DNA from 2 places in the Kitasatospora sp. NPDC018058 genome. Region 1 is predicted to be linked to the other one. Evidence: riboswitches for the same ligand, from Rfam matches in the RefSeq annotation. Region 1 holds a riboswitch; the other holds the start of a gene.

The links. Region 1 has a riboswitch for cobalamin ahead of ACH4E7_RS14130 (cobalamin biosynthesis protein). Riboswitches for the same ligand answer to the same signal wherever they lie in the genome.
Region 2: another riboswitch for cobalamin. It lies ahead of ACH4E7_RS01550 (ribonucleoside-diphosphate reductase subunit alpha); the one in region 1 lies ahead of ACH4E7_RS14130 (cobalamin biosynthesis protein).

Annotation. Positions count from the first base shown of each region.
Region 1 is NZ_JBIRFA010000008.1:233,125-240,206, forward strand. Features, by position in the region: gene ACH4E7_RS14120 (putative cobaltochelatase) at 1-783, opposite strand, end outside; gene ACH4E7_RS14125 (cobyric acid synthase) at 780-2,318, opposite strand; gene ACH4E7_RS14130 (cobalamin biosynthesis protein) at 2,315-3,277, opposite strand; cobalamin riboswitch at 3,376-3,539, opposite strand; gene ACH4E7_RS14135 (helix-turn-helix domain-containing protein) at 3,735-4,427, shown strand; gene ACH4E7_RS14140 (alpha/beta hydrolase family protein) at 4,575-5,681, shown strand; gene ACH4E7_RS14145 (hypothetical protein) at 6,383-7,082, shown strand, end outside.
Region 2 is NZ_JBIRFA010000001.1:340,741-347,822, reverse strand. Features, by position in the region: gene ACH4E7_RS01565 (glycosyltransferase family 2 protein) at 1-1,080, shown strand, start outside; gene ACH4E7_RS01560 (glycoside hydrolase family 26 protein) at 1,086-2,159, shown strand; gene ACH4E7_RS01555 (glycosyltransferase family 39 protein) at 2,156-3,895, shown strand; cobalamin riboswitch at 3,945-4,101, shown strand; gene ACH4E7_RS01550 (ribonucleoside-diphosphate reductase subunit alpha) at 4,294-6,714, shown strand; gene ACH4E7_RS01545 (ribonucleotide-diphosphate reductase subunit beta) at 6,738-7,082, shown strand, end outside.

The sequences.
Region 1 (7,082 bases):
ACGCAGAGCCACGTCCGGCAGCTCGACCTTGGGCAGCAACTCCCGGGCGGCGGTGATGTGTTCGGCGAGCTCCCGCTCCTCCGCCGCGAACCGCGCCGCGAAGCCGGCCGGGTCCGCGTCGTACCCGAGTCGGCGGCGAACCACCTCGGCGCGCTCGGCCGGGTCCCGGGTGGCGGCGATCTCGACGGTGAGGCCGAAGCGGTCGAGCAGCTGTGGCCGCAGCTCGCCCTCCTCCGGGTTCATGGTGCCGACCAGCAGGAAGCGCGCCGCGTGCCGCACCGACACGCCCTCGCGCTCCACGTACGAGCGGCCCATCGCGGCGGCGTCCAGCAGCAGGTCCACCACGTGGTCCTGGAGCAGGTTCACCTCGTCGATGTAGAGCACCCCGCGGTGCGCCTTGGCGAGCAGTCCGGGCTCGTACGCCTTGACGCCCTCGGCGAGCGCCCGCTCCAGGTCGAGCGAGCCGACGATCCGGTCCTCGGCCACGCCGACCGGCAACTCGACCAGCTGGGAGGGGTGTTGCGAGCCGGACGGATCGGTGTGCGGCCCGTCCGGGCACTGCGGGTCCGGCGCGGCCGGGTCGCAGGCGAAGCGGCAGCCGTCCACGGTGGCGATGGAGGGCAGCAGCCCGGCCAGCGCGCGCACCATGGTCGACTTCGCGGTGCCCTTCTCGCCGCGCACAAGCACGCCGCCCACGGCCGGGGAGACCGCGTTCAGCAGCAGCCCGAGTCGAAGGTCGGCCATGCCGACGATCGCGGTGAACGGATAGCGGACGTCGGTCATGCGTCACTCCCAGGTGCTCCGGGCGCCAGGAACGGCAGCGATCCGGCCGCCGGCACCCCGCCCTCGATCAGCTTCCACAGCGCGTCGGTGTCCGCGTGCTCCTCGATCAGGTCGCCCAGCCGGTCCAGCCGGGCCTCGCGCGCGTCGGCGAAGCAGGTGTCCGGCGCCGGAACGAACGCCCGGCCCGCCAACTCGGCGACCTCGCGCAGGAGTTCGCGGCGGAAGCCGTCGTTCTCCAACGCGCCGTGCCAGGTGGTGCCCCAGACCGAGCCGACCCGGCAGCCGTCCAGGCTCCGCCCGGTGCCATCGGAGATGAACCCGTCCCCGCCCTCGACCGCGATCACCCCGTGGTGGATCTCGTAGCCCACGACCCGCTGCCCGTACGCCTCGCCGACCGGCCGGGCGAGCACCTTCTCGACGCCGAAGCGCACCCGGGTCGGCAGCAGCCCGAGCCCGTCGACGACGCCCGCCCTGGACTCCACCTCGTCGTCGATCGAGCGCGCCAGCATCTGGTACCCGCCGCAGACCCCGAGGATCGGCAGCCCGGCCGCCGCCCGCGCCTTCAGCGCCGGCTCCAGGCCGCGTTCGCGCAGCCAGGCGAGGTCCGCCACGGTGGCCCGGGTGCCGGGCAGCACCACCAGGTCGGCGTCGGCCAGCTCCTCGGGCCGGGTCGCCCAGCGGACCAGCACGCCCGGCTCCTGCGCCAGCGCGTCCAGGTCGGTGAAGTTGGACAGCCGGGGGAAGCGCACCACGGCCACCCGCAGCACGTCCGCCCCGAGCGGTCCGCGGCCGTCCACCCGGTCCACCACCGTCGACAGGTCGAGCGAGTCCTCGGCGTCCAGCCACAGTCCCGGCAGCATCGGCAGTGTGCCCAGCACCGGACGGCCGGTCAGCCCGCGCAGCATCTCCAGCCCGGGCGCCAGCAGCCGCGCGTCGCCGCGGAACTTGTTGACGAACCAGCCGGCCACGTGCCGCTGGTCCTCGGCCGACAGCAGCGCCAGCGTCCCGTACATCGCCGCGAACACCCCGCCGCGGTCGATGTCGCCGACCACCACGACGGGCAGCCCGGCGGCGGTGGCCAGGCCCATGTTGGCGATGTCGCGGTCGCGCAGGTTGATCTCGGCGGGCGAGCCGGCGCCCTCGCAGACCACCACGTCGAAGCGGCGGCGCAGGTCCGCCAGGCACTCCAGGGCGCGTTCCAGCAGGACGGGCTTGCGCTCGCGGTAGTCCAGCGCGCCGACCTCGGCCACCGGCTTGCCGAGCAGCACCACCTGGCTGCGGCCGTCCGCGCCTGGCTTGAGCAGCACCGGGTTCATCGCCGCCTCCGGCTCCACCCGGGCGGCCTGCGCCTGCATCGCCTGGGCGCGGCCGATCTCGGCGCCGTCGGTGGTGACGAAGGAGTTGAGCGACATGTTCTGCGCCTTGAACGGCGCGACGTGCACGCCCTGGCGGGCCAGCCAGCGGCAGATCCCGGCCGTCACCACGCTCTTGCCCGCGTCCGAGGTCGTCCCGGCGACCAGCAGCGCGTTCCTCATGCCGTTCCCCTTCTCATCAGAAGCCGCAGCAGGACGTGGCCCGCGACCGTCGTACCCAGCGCCAGCGCGCCCACCCGCCGGGACAGCGTGCAGGCCCGCTCGATGTCGTCCACCGTCACCGGCCGCAACTCCTCGCCCAGCACCGGCCGGTGCTCCACCCGCTCGCCGTAGTGCAGCGTCCCGCCCAGGCGTACGCCGACCGCGCCGGCGAAGGCCGACTCGGCCTGGCCCGCGTTCGGGCTCGGGTGCGCGGAGCCGTCCCGGCGCCAGACCCGCCAGGCGGTACGGGGTTCGGGTGCGGCGGCCACCGTCAGCAGCGCGGTCAGCCGGGCGCCCGGCCAGCCGGCGACGTCGTCCAGCCGGGCCGAGGCCCAGCCGAAGCGGGCGTAGCGGGGCGAACGGTGGCCCACCATGGCGTCCAGGGTGTTCACCGCGCGGAAGGCCAGCAGCCCCGGCGTGCCCGCCAGGGCGCCCCAGGCCAGCGCGTTCACCACGGCGTCCGCGGTGTTCTCGGCCACCGACTCGACCACCGCGCGGGCGATCTGCTGCCCGTCCAGCGCGCTCGGGTCCCGCCCGCACAGGTGCGGCAGCCGCTCCCGGGCGGCCGTCAGATCGCCTGCGGCGAGCGAGCGGCCGATGGTGCGCGCCTCCCGGGTCAGCGAGGTGCCGCCGAGCACCGTCCAGGTCGCCGCCGCGGCCAGTGCCGCCCGGCCCAGCGGACGGCGGCCCACCGTGCGGTCCAGGGCCAGCGCGCCGGCCGCGACCGCGCCCACGCACAGCGCCGTGTACGCCGTCCCGGCCGCACGGCCGTCGCGCCACAGGCGGCGCTCCAGGCGGGTCGCGGCGGTGCCGAAGAGGGCGACCGGGTGGCCGCGGCGGGGGTCGGCGAAGCGGGCGTCGGCGGCGTAGCCCGCGACGGCGCCCAGCGCGAAGGCGGCGGCGCGGGTCAGCGGGCGCACGGCGGCGGGCAGCTCGGAGTCGGACGGGGCGGGGCAGCCTGCATCGCGTGCGTGTCCTCACTCAGGGTCCGCGCCCTGGATCGACGTACCGGGGGCGAGAGTCTCCTGGCTTCCGGGTCGGACGCACCCCCGGGCCTTCCAGCGGCTTCTGACAGCCCGCCGTGATGGGCCCCTCCTGTACGTTGGCGGGCAAGGAGGGACTTCCGAGCGTGCTCCCCGGTGACAGTGGCGGGACCGCGCCGGACTCGCACCGGCTTCCTCTCCATGCCTCCGTTTGGCCCGAGGATCCCATCACGCGGCCGATCCGCGCGTCAACCGAGGTCGCGGAGGGGTTGGTCACACGGTGTACCGGGTGCCGCGCTGTGCGATCGCCCAGCGCGGTGGAGGCCACGTCAGCTCCGCTTCGTGTGTTCGGCGGCTGGGGGCGCGCCGAGGGCCGCACCTACCGTTCGGTGCCATGCGCCGCAGAAAGACCCCCGTCGCCGCCCCGCCCCCGGTGCCGTTCTCACCCGAGGCCGCCCGCGCCCACCGGGTCGGCCTCGGCCTGACCCCGGAACAGGTCGCCGAGGGCATGGCCGCCCACGGTGTACGGCTGCTGCCCGGCCACGTCCTCGCCTGGGAGAACGGCGACCTGCGTCCCGGAGAGGCCGAGTTCATCGCCCTCGCCCGCGCCCTCTGGTGCCCCGCCGCCGACCTGCTGGGCGCCCGCCCGACGCGTCTGCGGGACCACCGCATCGCCCGGGAGCTCGGCCAGGAGGTCGTCGCCGAGCGCATCGGCATGCTCCTGCCCACGTACCAGGAGGCCGAACTGACCGGCCACTGGGACGGCGGCCCGGACCAGACCCACGCCCTCGCCCAGGTCCTGGGCCTGCGGCTGACCGAGCTCGTCGAGGCCACCGGCCGCGCCGAGGCCCTCGACCGGCTCCTGCGCCAGTGCGTCGCCGGCCGCTGGCAACCCCACCTCCGTGCCCTCGCCCGCCTCGTCCCCGTCCCCGAACCCGACCTGGCCGCCGTCCTGCCCGTCCTCCAGCAGGAGCACCACGTCCCCACCCACTGGGGCACTCCCAGCGGCCCCCGCACCCCTGCCGCGCCCCTCACCCCCCGGTTCTGGCACCTCCTCGCCGCCCAGCGGACGGCCGTCCCGGTCTGACGATGCCCCTTCCCCGCTGCTCCCGTACGCCCCGGACGGCCCAGCCCGGTGGCCGGGGGCACGCGACTCCGGTGAACTGGTGTACGAACACCGTCCGGTCCGTGAAGCAGAGCGGGGAACGATATGCGTTGGGGAACCGCAGCCGTTGTGGCGGCCGCCGCTGTCGGGGCCGGGGTCGTCGTGGCGATCGGCCGCCGGGCCTCCGAGCAGATAGTCCGTCCGGGGGCGGGGGCGGGGGCGGGGGCGCCCGTGGAGGAGGGGGCCGGGCTCATCCTGGTGCAGACCCTCGCCGCCGGCCGGGTCACCTTCACCCGCCGCCCGGAGAGCCTGCGGCGCGGCCGCTGGGCCGTGGAGTGGGAGGGCGGCGGGCACGCTGTGGTCGAGGAGATCCTGCACAGCGACGAGCAGGGCGTCACCCGGCGGCTGGTCCGCGCCGACCGGGGCACCCTCACGCCCGGTACCGAGGTCCGCTTCACCCCCCGCGTCCTGCTCGGCGACCCCGCCGAGGCGCTCGGCCTCGCCTTCACCGACACCAGCGCCGACGGCGAGCTGGGCCCCCTCCCCGCCTGGCACCTCGACGGCAAACGCGGCACCTGGGTGATCCTGGTCCACGGCACCGAGGCCGACCGTCAGCAGACCCTGCCGGTCCTCCCGGTGCTCGACCGCCTCGGCCTGCCCGTCCTGGCCGTCACCTACCGCGGCGACGAGGGCGCCCCCGCCTCCCCGGACGGGCTCAGCCACTTCGGCGCGACCGAGTGGCGCGACGTCGAGTCGGCGGTACGGCTGGCGCTCGACCACGGCGCGGGCCGGGTGGTCCTCTACGGCTGGTCGCTGGGCGCCACCACCGTCCTGCACACGGCGGCCCGCTCGGCCTGGGCCCACGCCGTCAGCGGGCTGATCCTCGACTCACCCGTCCTCGACCTGCCCGCCTCCGCCCGCCGCGACGCCGCCCGGGCCGGCTTCACCGGTGTCGCCGCCGAACTGGGCGCCCTCGCCGCCGAGGGCCGCACCGGGGTCGACCTGGCCGACTTCTCCCGCCTCGCCGAGGGCGCGGACCTGTACGCCCCCACCCTGGTGCTGCACAGCCCCAGCGACCGGATCGCGCCCTTCAGCACCGTCCAGCGCCTTGCCGCCGCCCGCCCCGACGTGGTCAACCTCCAGACCTTCCCGGGAGCCGACCACGCCGCTCTGTGGAACTCCGCCCCCGACCACTACACCGAACTCCTCCGTCGCTGGCTCACCCCCCTCCTCTGACCCGGCCGGGGCTCACCTCCGGGCCGACATCGGCCCTGAACGTGAGAAGTCGACCCACCCGACTCCTCACGCGGCACCCCCGCCCCGTCACCCCCCACGCCGTCGCCCCGCCCCGGGCCACACCGTCGGTCCGGGGCGGTTGCGGGTCCTCCCCGCAGTCCGCAGCCGCCCACGCGGACCCTGTTCGATTCGCTGTCCGGTTCACGCCCGCCCGCCGTTCCCGCCCGCGCACCGGAAGTCGGCCCCGCCGACTTCCGGTGCCGAACCCCTACCCGGCCGACACATGCCGCCTGGCCGGATTCCCACCCACTGCGGCCCCACCCACCCCCATCCCGACACGCAGCGTGACCGGGCGAGCGAGCACGGCGACGACCCGCCGCGGCCCTGGCATGACCCCGCCACACGTTTCCGGCCAGGCGGTTTGCCTCTGTTGCCCGATCTTGCGGAGGTGCCGTCCCCGGTCGCCCGGTCGTACGGACAACCGGATGTGACAGAAGGCCGGTGCAAGGGGAAGACTGCTCGACGTGACGTCTCGGAACCCGCGCGACCGTGATGCCCCGCTCCCGCCGACGATCGGTACCGGTGCGACGGTGACCCGTCTCCCCGGTACGGCCCACCGGCCCTCCGGTGGCAGGCCGGGCGGGGCCGGTGTACCCCGGCGACGAGGGCCCGCGCCGGCGCCCGGACGGGGCCGGGTTCCCATGCCGGAGGGCTTCCCCGCGCCGGCCGAGCTCGCGCCGCTGGCCCGCCGGATGCTGGTGGACGCCGTCCGGATCGCCCGCTGGGCCGGTGAACTGGACGAGGTCGACAAGCGTGGCGAGCTGCTCCCGGAGGACGCCCGTGCGGCGGGCCGGGCGCTGGCCATGACGGTCGGCGCCGCCGCCAAGGCATGGGGGCAGGCGCTGCTGGTCGGCTTGGTGGAGGCCAGGGACGGCGGGGCCGGCCCCGGCTGGCGCCTGCACGCCTGGGAGCACGACGACGAGGCCGTGGTGCGCGGCTGGTCCGGGCTCTTCGACGCCTGGACGCTGCTCGCCCCGGTGCCGCCCGCCGCGCTGCGCGGCGTGTTCGCCGTGCTGGCCGGGCAGGCCGTGGACCAGGCCCCCCAGCTGCTGTCCTTCCTGCACCTGGTGGACGGCCCGGTGGCCGAGAGCGAGCTGCTGGAGCTGCTGCGCCGCGGCCTGGACGAGCGCCGGGTCGGCGCGGCCCTCGGCGGCCCGGGCATGTCGCCGGTGCCGCACGCGGCCTCGGCCGTCTCCGCCGTCCGCGGCACCTGCCGCGAGCCGCAGATCGACACCCCGGCCGCGCCCTCCGACGTGGCCGCCGTCCTGGACTGGATGCTGGACGGCCTGGCGGCGGTCGGCGCCGTGGTGCGCCGCAACGATGCCGCCGAGCTGTCCCCGC
Region 2 (7,082 bases), on a different contig from region 1:
TTCGAATTCGTCTACGGCACCCGCGACAAGCTCGGCTGGTTCAAGAAGGCCGGGAACCTGCAGTTCGGCTTCCGCAATTCCGACAGCGACTACATCCTCATCCTGGACGCCGACTTCGCGCCCCGGCCGGACCTGCTGAACGAGATGCTCCCCTACATGGAGGCCAACCCCCGCCTCGGCATCGTCCAGTCCCCGCAGTTCTTCCGCATCCTCGACTCGCAGAACTGGATCGAGCGCGGCGCGGGCGCCGTCCAGGAGCTGTTCTACCGGACCGTCCAGGTCTCCCGGCAGCGCAACGACGGTGCCATCTGCGTGGGCAGCTGCGCGATCTACCGGCGGGCCGCCCTGGAGGAGAACGGCGGCACCACGCTGATCGGCCACTCCGAGGACGTGCACACCGGATTCGACCTGCGCCGCCTCGGCTGGGACCTGCAGTACATACCCGTCGCCCTGGCCACCGGCGTCTGCCCGGACAACGTCGGCGGCTTCTTCAACCAGCAGTACCGCTGGTGCACCGGCTCCATGAGCCTGCTCGGCAGCCGGAAGTTCTGGCAGACCAAGCTGCGGCCGGTCACCCGCGCCTGCTACCTGTCCGGGTTCTTCTACTACATCCACACGGCGCTGTTCACCATCGTCTCGCCGCTCGTCCCGATCATCCTGCTACTCGCCCGGCCCGACCTGGTCCGCTGGCAGAACACCGCGCTGGTGCTGCCCGGTCTGATCTACGCGACGGTCATCTTCCCGCTCTGGCACCGCAACCCCTACCGGCTGGAGGCCTGGGCCGCCCGCATGATGTACGGCTGGGCGCACGTCTTCGCCATCTGGGACATCGTGCGCCGCAACCGGATGGCCTGGCAGCCGACCGGCTCCAGCGGCGCCAAGAAGAACAAGACCCGCCGGTTCTGGCTCGGCGTGATCGTCTGGGGCGGCGGGACCGCCCTGCTCTGGGTGGGGACGAGCATCTGGCGGATGCTCACCATGGGCCCGCTGAACTTCGCCCTCGTCCTGGCCTCCGGTCTCTTCTACGCCACCATCGTCGGCCGGGTCCTCGTCCAGCCGCGCCCCACGGAAGCAGTGTGATCACCATGTCCGCCCATCCCCGACGGGCCGGCCTGCCCCGTCGTCGGCTGGCGCTCCCGCTGCTGACCGCCGCCCTGCTGCTCGCCACCGGCTGCGGCCCCGCGGACCCGGGCTTCGCGCTGCAGGAGGACCTCGCCCAGCCCGCGTCGACCGCCACCGCCGGCGGTCCCGGCGCGCCCGCCCCGAGCACCTCCGCCAAGCCCAAGGCCCTGCCCACCGGCGTCCCGTACGACATCACCCCGCTGCTCAAGCCGAGCCGCAAGTACCTCGGCGCCGCCCTGACCGGCGTGCCCGCCTCGATGGACGCGCTGCCCGGCTACACCTCCGCGATCGGCAAGCAGCCCGACATCCTGGAGTACTACGCCCACTGGAAGGGCGGCTTCGACACCGCCGGCGTGCGCCGGATCTACGAGGCCGGGGCGCTGCCCTTCATGGCCTGGGAGCCGTACGACCACTCGCTCGCCTCGATCGCGGCCGGCGACACCGACGACTACGTGCGCGGCGTGGCCAAGGCGGTGGCCAAGCTCAACCTGCCCATCGCCATCAGCATCGCGCACGAGATGAACGGCGACTGGTACCCGTGGGGCCGCAAGACCGCCAGCTCCCAGGACTTCGTCGCGGCATGGCGCCACGTCCACGACATCTTCGACCAGGCCGGCGCGACCAACGTGATCTGGGTCTGGAGCCCCAACATCACCGTGCCCGCGCCCAACACCCGCCTCGCGCCGTACTACCCCGGCGACAACTACGTCGACTGGGCCGGCATGACCGGCTACTTCACCAACGACGGCCCCAAGACCTTCGAGACCCTGTACGGCCCGACCATGGCCGAGATCCGCACCTTCTGCAAGAAGCCCTTCTTCATCAGCGAGACCGCCGCCGAGCAGGGCAGGCACCAGCGCGCGTTCGTCGACCAACTGTTCTCCGGGATGGAGGCGCACGACGACATCGTCGGCTTCATCTGGTTCAACATGATCAAGCGAGCGGACTGGCGGGTCGAGACCGTTCCGGACACCCTCTCCGCCGTCAAGCAGCGCGTGTCCGCCCCCCGCTACGGCTTCGACATCCGGAACCCATGATGAGTACAGAGCCCGAGTTCAACGTCTTCTCCCCCCGCCCGAAGGCCCCCACCCCGAAGACCCCTGCCGCGAGGATCCCCGCCCCGCAGGCCCCCGCCGCCGAGGCGCCGGAGGCGGACGTGCCCGCACCCCGCCGGGCCCGGGCGGCGGCCACCGCCGTGCCCGTGGCCGTGGCCGTGGACAACCCCGATGCCGTCGAGCTGGCCCCGTACACCATCCCGCAGGTCCCCGCGATCGGCTGGGACCCGGCCTCCAGCCCCCGGCGCCGCTGGATCGCCCGCGGCCTGCTCGGCGCCGTCCTGGGCGTCCAGGCCGCACTCTCCCTGCGCCTGCTCGCCGCCGCGCATCCCGACGAGGCCGCCGCCATGGTCGCCGGCCGCCAGCAGCTCGCCCACCTCCTGCACGGCACCCCGGTCACCACCGACCTGCTCGACCGCGTCCCCGGCTCGCCCTGGCTGTACCCGCCGCTGGCCGGCGCCGCCGCGAACGCCGGCGGCATCTGGGGCACCCGGCTGCTCAGCCTAGGCTTCGCGCTGCTCACGACGGTGCTGCTGTACTCGCTGACCCGACGGCTCTTCAACGAACGGGTCGCCATCTGCGGCATAGCCGCCTACGCCGTGCTGCAGTCCACCGTCGTGGTCGGCTTCTACGGCGCCCCCGAGTCCCTCGCCGTCCTGCTGGTCGCCCTCGCGGCCTGGACCACGGTGTTCACCGCCCGGCGCTCCCCGGCCCTGGTCCTGCTGGCCGCCCCGGCCGCCGCACTGGCCTGTGCCGTCGCCTACTCGGCGGCCTTCGCCGTCCCCGCCCTGGTCCTGCTGGCCCTGGCCTGCGCCTGGCCCCACCGCCGGCCCGGCCCGGCCGCCCTGCGCGCCCTGCTGCTGGCCGTCGGCACCACCCTCCTGCTGCTGCCCTACGGCCTGCTGGGGAAGGTCGTCCACTGGTCCCCCTCGCACGGCAACGCCCCCGGCTCGACCGGCTCCATCCTGCTCGGCACCGTCCAGTGGGGCGGCCTGTTCACCCTCCTCGCGGTGGCCGGCGCGGTCGCGTACGCCCACCGCGAGCAGATGACCGAACACGAGCCGCCCGAGAACGACGGCGCCGCCACCACCCGCGCCCAGCGCGCCCTGCTCGGCACCGTGCTGACCGCCACCGCGCTGCTGATCCCGGCCGTCCACCTGTGGACCGGCACCTCCGGGGCGCTGTTCCGCCACCTCGGCTACGGCATGCTGCTCGCCACCCCGCTCGCGGGCGTCGGCCTCACCCGGCTGGTCGGTGCCCACTTCCGCCACCCCCAGCTGGGCATCCTGGCCTGGGTCGCGCTGCTGGCCCTCGGCATGGAACAGTCCGCCCTGCGCTACCAGAACGGGCCCGACTCCGGCCGCCTGCTGGCCGTCCTGCGGGCGCACGCCGTCCCCCAGGGCCACTACCTCACCGAGGTCGACGGCCTCGCCGAGTACTACCTGGGCAGCGTCAGCAAACCCGCGCAGTGGGTCTCGGCGCGGGCCGGGACGGACTACCGCGACGGCGCCGGAGTGCAGCACCACGGCGAGGACGGCAGCACGGCCGCGATCCGGGACGGCTGGTTCACCATGGTCGTCCTCGACAGCACCGCCCCGGAGGCCACCGACCGGGCCCTGAGCGCCGCCCTGACCGCCAGCGGGCAGTACAAGCTGATCGCCCAGTTCACCTCCCCGACCGGTGATTCGAGTACCTACAAGGTGTACCTGAAGCACTGACAGCCCGCCGGAACCGCCGGCGTCCGCGACACAACAGGCACAACATATGGTGCCGCCTCAGTCCCTCGGCACTACATGTATGCTCACTCCTGCTGTCGATGCAGGGGAACCCGGTGGGAGTCCGGGACTGCCCCGCAGCGGTGTGCGGACGGCTCCAGCAGCCGTGCCCGTGAGTCCGAGTACCTGCCGAACAGCGTGCGCCACGGCCCTCCCGCAGAGGCCGCGCCAGCACGAGCAGTACCCCTCCGGGCCTCGCGGGCGGGCCGGGGAGTCACCGTCGCGCGACGCGTTCTGCGTTCGCGCCGTGCTCCCCTGCCCAGATCGGCCCGGCGCCACCCGATCACCGCCGCCGATCGCCGCCAGGAGAGAGCGCCTTGACCACCGCTGCCTCAGCCACCCTGCCCGCCCAGGGCTCCGGTACCGCCTTCACCGACCCGACGGTCTCCGACCCCGGAGGCGCGCTGCTGCGGCTGCTCACCGACCGCAGCGCCGACCTCACCGAGGTCGACCCCGGCCATGTCGCCGCCGCCGCGCTGCGCGGCCGCCACGCCGGTTCGGACTTCGCCGAGCTGCGCGGGCTGGCCGTGGACGCCGCCGCGTCGATGATCGCCGAGGACCCCCAGTACTCGAAGCTGGCGGCCCGCCTGCTCGCCCTGGAGATCGTCGACGAGGCGAACAGCCAGGGCTCGGTCTCCTTCTCCGCCTCGATCGCCGTCGGCCACGCCGAGGGCCTGATCGGCGACACCACCGCGGCCTTCGTCGCCAAGCACGCCGCCGCCCTGGACGCGCTGATCGACGCCACCGGCGACGACCGCTTCGAGTACTTCGGCCTGCGCACCGTCCAGTCCCGCTACCTGCTGCGCCACCCGATCACCCGCAAGGTGATCGAGACCCCGCAGCACTTCCTGCTCCGCGTCGCCTGCGGCCTGGCGGTCGGCGACTCCGAGCAGTCGGTGCGCGAAGTGGCCGAGCTGTACGGCCTGATGAGCCGCCTGGAGTACCTGACCTCCTCGCCCACGCTCTTCAACTCCGGCACCCGGCACCCGCAGATGTCGAGCTGCTACCTGCTCGACTCCCCGCTGGACAACCTGGACTCGATCTACAACCGCTACGCGCAGATCGCCCGCCTGTCCAAGCACGCCGGCGGCATCGGCCTGTCCTACTCGCGCATCCGCTCGCGCGGCAGCCTGATCCGCGGCACCAACGGCAAGTCCAACGGCATCGTCCCGTTCCTGCGCACCCTCGACTCCTCGGTCGCCGCGGTCAACCAGGGCGGCCGCCGCAAGGGCGCGGCCTGCGTCTACCTGGAGACCTGGCACGCCGACATCGAGGAGTTCCTGGAGCTGCGCGACAACACCGGTGAGGAGGCGCGCCGCACCCACAACCTCAACCTGGCGCACTGGATCCCGGACGAGTTCATGCGCCGGGTCAACGCCAACCAGGACTGGTCGCTGTTCTCCCCCGCCGACGTCCCCGAGCTGGTCGACCTGTGGGGCGCCGAGTTCGACGAGGCCTACCGCAAGGCCGAGCTGGCCGGCAAGGCCGTGCGCACCATCCCGGCGCAGACCCTGTACGCCCGCATGATGCGCACCCTGGCGCAGACCGGCAACGGCTGGATGACCTTCAAGGACGCCTCCAACCGGGCCGCCAACCAGACCGCGCTGCCGGGCCGCACGGTGCACTCCTCCAACCTGTGCACCGAGATCCTGGAGGTCACGGACGACTCCGAGACCGCCGTCTGCAACCTGGGGTCGGTCAACCTCGGCGCGCACGTGGCCGACGGGGCCTCGGTCGAGGACCTGCTCGGCGCGATGGACTGGGAGCGGCTGGATGCCACCGTGCGCACCGCCGTCACCTTCCTCGACCGCGTGGTGGACATCAACTTCTACCCGACCACCGAGGCCGGCACCTCCAACTCCCGCTGGCGCCCGGTGGGCCTGGGCGTGATGGGCCTGCAGGACGTCTTCTTCAAGCTGCGGATCGACTTCGACTCGGCGGAGGCGAAGCAGCTCTCGACGCTGATCGCCGAGCGCATCATGCTCACCGCCTACGAGCGCTCCGCCGACCTGGCCGAGCAGCTCGGCCGCCACGAGGCGTACGGCGAGACCCGCGCCGCGCGTGGTGAGCTGCACATCGACCACTTCCCGTCGGCCGCCCCGCAGTGGGCCGACCGCTGGACCGCGCTGCGCGCCCGGATCGCCGAGACCGGCCTGCGCAACTCGCTGCTGCTGGCCATCGCCCCGACCGCGACCATCGCGTCCATCGCCGGCGTGTACGAGTGCATCGAGCCGCAGGTGTCCAACCTGTTCAAGCGCGAGACGCTGAGCGGTGAGTTCCTGCAGGTCAACCCCTACCTGGTGCGCGAGCTCAAGGAGCTCGGCGTCTGGGACCAGCAGACCCGCGACGCCCTGCGCGACGCCAACGGCTCCGTCCAGGAGTTCAACTGGCTGCCCGCCGAGGTGCGTTCGCTGTACCGCACGGCGTGGGAGCTGCCGCAGCGCGCGCTGATCGACCTGGCCGCGGCCCGCATGCCGTACCTGGACCAGAGCCAGTCGCTGAACCTGTTCATGGCCGCGCCGACCATCGGCAAGCTCAGCTCGATGTACGCCTACGCGTGGAAGGTCGGTCTGAAGACCACCTACTACCTGCGCTCGCGCCCGGCCACCCGGATCGCCCAGGCCGCCTCCGGTGCCGCGCGCGCCGCCGCGCCGGTGCCCGCCAACACGATTCCCATGGGCACCCCCGCCCTCACCCCGGAGCAGGAAGCCGCCATCGCCTGCTCCCTGGAGAACCCCGAGTCCTGCGAGGCCTGCCAGTGAGCACCCCGAACGAAGACCGCAAGATGCTGCTCGACCCCGGCTTCGAGCTGACCCTGCGCCCGATGCGCTACCCGTCGTTCTACGACCGGTACCGCGACGCGATCAAGAACACCTGGACCGTCGAGGAGGTGGACCTGCACTCCGACGTCGCCGACCTGGCGAAGCTCAGCGAGGGCGAGCGCCACCTGATCGGCCGCCTGGTCGCCTTCTTCGCGACGGGCGACTCGATCGTCGCCAACAACGTGGTGCTGAGCCTCTACAAGCACATCAACTCGCCCGAGGCGCGGCTGTACCTCTCGCGGCAGCTGTTCGAAGAGGCCGTCCATGTGCAGTTCTACCTGACGCTGCTGGACACCTACCTCCCGGAC